DNA from 2 places in the Mobilicoccus sp. genome. Region 1 is predicted to be linked to the other one. Evidence: predicted binding sites of a transcription regulator. Region 1 holds the regulator's gene; the other holds the start of a gene.

Region 1 (2,394 bases):
CCCCTCCCGGACCGTGACCGAGTGGGTGGGTGGCAGGTCGGGAGCCGCCCACCGCGCCGCCAGGACGAGCGACAGCAGGCTGAGTGCACCGAAGACGAGCAGGGTGCGGACGAGCCTGCCCCGACGCGTGAGCCGCAACCCGGGGCGGGCGACGCGCTCGTCCTCGCGCACCACGCGGAGATGTCGGGGCGCCCGGGAAACGGACCCACCGACGACCTCCTCCCCGCCCAGGACGATCTCCCCGCCCATCGCCGGGATCGAGGCGACCGCCACCTGCTCGCGGCGGGCCGCTCGACATTCGTACGCCTGAATCGTCATCGAAGCCTCCTTGTCACGGACGTTCACGATCACCGACTCCGAGTCACCCGACGCGGGGCGCCGTGACCCTGGGAAGTGCGTTCGAACCGTCGCCACCGTCATCGCGACCACCGCGAGACAGTCCTGACGAAGAGCGACGCGCACGATGTCGACCCGTGCACGTGTCCTTCGAACTCAGTTACGATCATCGCGCACTCGCGACACGCTGTCCACACCTGTCGCACAGATGTTTGAAACATCTGTGCGAGCAACCGTAGGATGTCCATGCAGGGATTCGACCAGAGCCCTCCGACAACCCTTCGACCTGCGACGACGCATCACAGGCACGCGACGCGACAGCGCGGTGGACACCCCCACGGACGTGGGTCGGGCCACCGGTCCGTCCGTCGGTCCGGTCCATGCGTGCGGTCCGCCGGCCCGGGGGCGCGGCGGTCGGCAGGATGAGCACGCAGAGAGGACACGCCGTGGAGAAGGTCCGCACGATCCGCCATCGCGACACCCCGGGGCTCACGCCTCGCCAACGCAAGGTGCTCGACTTCATCCGCATCTCGGTGGACTCGCGCGGGTACCCGCCGAGCCTGCGGGAGATCGGGGAGGCCGTGGGGCTCACCAGCCCGAGCAGCGTCGCCCACCAGCTCTCGGCACTGGAGCGCAAGGGATACCTGCGCAAGGACCCGAACAGGCCCCGGGCCCTCGAGATCGTCGCTCCTCCGCCCGGCGCGGACGCGGCCGCCATCGCGCAGGCCATCGTCTCCGGCCAGGACGAGCTCATCGACCGCGACGCACGCCCGGAGCCGACGTACGTCCCGCTCCTCGGCCGCATCGCCGCCGGGGTCCCCATCCTGGCCGAGGAGATGGTCGAGGACGTCTTCCCCCTGCCCCGGGAGCTCGTCGGCGACGGCCGGCTCTTCCTCCTCAAGGTCGCGGGCGATTCGATGATCGACGCCGCGATCTGCGATGGGGACTGGGTCGTCGTGCGCTCCCAACCCACAGCCGAGAACGGTGACATCGTCGCGGCGATGATCGAGGGTGAGGCCACCGTCAAGACCTTCAAGCGACGCGACGGCCACGTCTGGCTGCTGCCGCACAACCCCAGCTATGACCCCATCGACGGGGACGAGGCCACGATCCTCGGCAAGGTCACGGCCGTCATGCGGAGCATCTGACGTCCTCGGGATCCCCCGGAGGCCCGCCTGTCGCGGGACGGCGGGCTCGACCACGCGGCCGCCGACCGGTCGTCGTCGCCACTGCTCGTGAGAAGGGCGGAGGCGCAGTGACCCGCCGTGGCCCGGTGCCCGGCGGCGCCCACTCAGCCCGGGTTGTCCGTGCTTTGGTGTCCCCGGCCGGACGCACCCGTAGGCTGGGGGCATGATCGACGCCGGCGGCCTGAGAGTCATGAAAGCCATCGCCGACGAGGGCAGTTTCACCGGCGCCGCCACCTCCCTGGGCTATTCCCAGCCGGCGGTCTCGCAGATGGTGCGGCGACTCGAACAGCGTCTGGGCACCGTCCTCGTCGAGCGCATCGGTCGCTCGATCCGGCTCACCGAGGCCGGCGAGGTGCTCGTGCGGCACGCCGGCCCGGTTCTCGCGGCCCTCGACGAGGCCGAGGACGAGGTCGCCGCCATCGCCGGTCTCCGGGCGGGGCGGGTGCGGCTCATGGCGTTCCCCTCCTCCTCGAGCACCCTGCTCCCCCACGCGTTGGCGCTCATGGCGGAGCGACACCCCGACGTCTCCGTCACGTTCACCGAGGCGGAGCCCCCGGAATCGCTCGCCGCGCTCAGGGCCGGAGACTGCGACCTCGCCGTGGCGTTCGCCTACGAGGGCACCGACGTGGCGCGCGGTGAGGACCTCGAGGGACTCACGACGCACGCACTTCTCGACGATGCCGTGCGGGTCGCCCTTCCCCCCACGCACCCGCTCGCCGAGGCCGACGTGGTCCCCCTCGCCGAGTTGGCCGGGGAGACGTGGATCGCGGGATGCCCGCGCTGCCGGGGTCATCTGCTCTCCCTCGGTCACGCGGCGGGCTTCGAGCCCGCCGTGCGCTACGAGACCGAGGACTACGTCGCCGTCCAGGGG
Region 2 (2,394 bases), on a different contig from region 1:
CGGTGACGAGACGGCACAGCGCCGCCCAGCCCCGCCCCGGCGCGACCCCGGCGCCGGCGCCGCGGGCGAGGACGACGACCCGAGGCGCGCGATCGTCGACGAGCGCACCGCCGCGTACCGGGGTGCGGGGGCCGCGAGTCCTCGCCGCGCCCGCAGGCATCCCGACCCCGAGTGCCCCGAGCCCGCCGCCGTCCCCCCCACCGTTCCCGTTGCCGTTCGCGTCGAGGCGATGCGGGGCGCCGGGGTGGAGCAACGCCCGCGCCGCGCCCTCGTCGAGGGCGAGGTCGACCCCGAGGACGGGGTCGATGCCGGCCGCGGTCGCCGCGCGCACGAACCGGACCGCGCCGTAGAGACCGTCGCGATCGGTGAGCCCGAGGATGCCCTGCCCGTCCGCGGCCGCGGCCTCGACGAGCGCGGCCGGGGACGAGGCCCCGTAGCGCATCGAGCTGCTCGAGGCGACGTGCAGATGAGCGAAGGGCATCGCGCTCAGCCCCGACCGGCGACGGCGAGACCGAGGTGGGCGGAGCCGGACTCGAAGGGCAACCCGAGAGCACCGAGCACGAGACCGTGGAAGGTCTCCGAGTCCCGCAGCAGGTCGTCGGCCTCGCGGGGGCTCGCGACCTGACCCGCCTCGAGCGCACCCCGACGAGCACCGCACAGGGCAAAGTAGTCGGCCCATTCGGTGAGTTCGGGCGCGAGGGAGGCGAGCACCGTCCACGTGTCCCGCATCGGGGCGGGACGACGGCCCGCGGGCCGAGACGTGCGGGCGGAGACGACCGCCGCCGCCGATCGCAGGGCGGCGAGGTGGGCGTTGACGTACCGGTCGTTCGTCGTCTCGCTGCGGTGTGCGCTGACGAGCGTCGAACGCGCGCGGTCGAGCAGGTCGAAGGTCGTGGCTGCGGGCATGACGGTGGCCTCTCCTCGGAGGGGATGGGGGGTGACGCCGACGGGGGGGACGAGGTCGCGTGGATGCGGGACGGGTTCGGCAGTCGTCGCGAACGGGACGTGACGGGGGACGTGAGTCGAGGACGTCGACCGGCCCGAGGGGGCGGTCGCGTCGGAGAGGGGTGGTCGTGGGGTGCAGGAGCGTGCGGACGGGGTGTGGTCAGTCACCGACGCGGAGGAGACGCCAGTCCTGCCCCCGGGCGAGGTCGTAGACGCCCGAGCCGGTGGAGCCACGGGCGACGGCGGTGACCCGCCACACGTACTCCTCGAGGTGGTTCGGCTGGAGGGCCCAGACGCCCCCGTCGTTCGCCAGGGCCCGCCGCCACCACGGCCGACGCATCACCCACCGGTCGTGGACGGCATCGACGTCGTAGACGCGGCCCTGCCAGATGAACCGCCGGGGCGGCACCTCGGACTCGGGGCATCCGTCGACCCGCGCGATCTGCACCTGGACCGGTTCGTCGTACCTGCGCATCGCACCTCCCCTGTCGAGGCCTCTTCGCGGGGCGCCCGCGACCGACCGCCGACGGCGTTTCGGGCACGGACGAAGACCACGAGACCTGGCTTGGGACCCGGCGTCGGAACCGGTGTCGGATCTGGTTCGAGACCCGGCGCCAGCCCTGTTCGAGCCCATTTTCGAATCGAACTTCTGTTCGATGCATCGAGAGTACACCCCACCACCGACAACCTGTCAACGATGACGAATGCGCAGCTCAGGGCCGATGCGGACCCTCGGTGTACACATGAACGACGGGTGGACGTGCGTCCGACAGGGGGCCGTCCGGCGGTCCGCCCCGACGCGGGCGTGACGTCCCCCGTGCCGTAGGCTCGACCGAACGGGCCGGCCGACGCAGGCCCTCCCCGCCCGGCTCAGGCGAGACGAGCAGACGAGGAGACGAGGAGACACGATGTCCGTCCCCGGGACACCCGCCGTGGCCACGCACGACTACGACCTCCCCACGCTGCGCGGCCGGGTGGAGTCCGTACTCACGAGCGAGATCGCCCACCAGCGAGACAGCCTCGCCCCGCTCGGCCACGACGTCGTCCCCCTCGTCGACGCGATCGCCGACCTCCTCGGTGCCGGCAAGCGCCTCCGGGCGGCGTTCTGTGACTGGGGCTATCGCGCGACGGGGGGTGTGCACACCGAGGGCATCGTCACGGTGGCCGCGGCGATGGAGATGTTCCAGGCGGCCGCGCTCATCCACGACGACGTCATGGACGACTCCCGCACCCGCCGCGGGCGCCCCACGGCGCATGTGCGCTTCGGCGAGATCCACACGGCCCACGACTGGTCGGGCGAGCCCGGGCGCTACGGCCTCGCCGGCGCGATCCTCGCCGGCAACCTCTGCCTCGTGTGGTGCGACGAGATGGTCGCCCGCGCCGCCCTCCCCGCCGACGAACTCGCCCGCGCCCGCACCGTCTTCGACGAGATGCGCACGCACCTCATGG

What was found. The regulator LexA, encoded in region 1, represses DNA repair genes until DNA is damaged. The targets are predictions, from matches to a motif close to TCGAACANNTGTTCGA.
Region 2: RT054_RS04220 (DUF6504 family protein) is a predicted target of LexA. The motif match lies at 1,587-1,602, and genes of this name have one in related genera.

Annotation. Positions count from the first base shown of each region.
Region 1 covers NZ_DAMBGD010000004.1:162,210-164,603, forward strand. Annotated here, with positions in the region: gene RT054_RS05185 (LysM peptidoglycan-binding domain-containing protein) at 1-318, opposite strand, end outside; gene lexA (transcriptional repressor LexA) at 759-1,484, shown strand; gene RT054_RS05195 (LysR substrate-binding domain-containing protein) at 1,687-2,394, shown strand, end outside.
Region 2 covers NZ_DAMBGD010000003.1:240,006-242,399, forward strand. Annotated here, with positions in the region: gene RT054_RS04210 (DNA polymerase III subunit alpha) at 1-481, opposite strand, end outside; gene RT054_RS04215 (SAV_6107 family HEPN domain-containing protein) at 487-906, opposite strand; gene RT054_RS04220 (DUF6504 family protein) at 1,106-1,420, opposite strand; gene RT054_RS04225 (polyprenyl synthetase family protein) at 1,854-2,394, shown strand, end outside.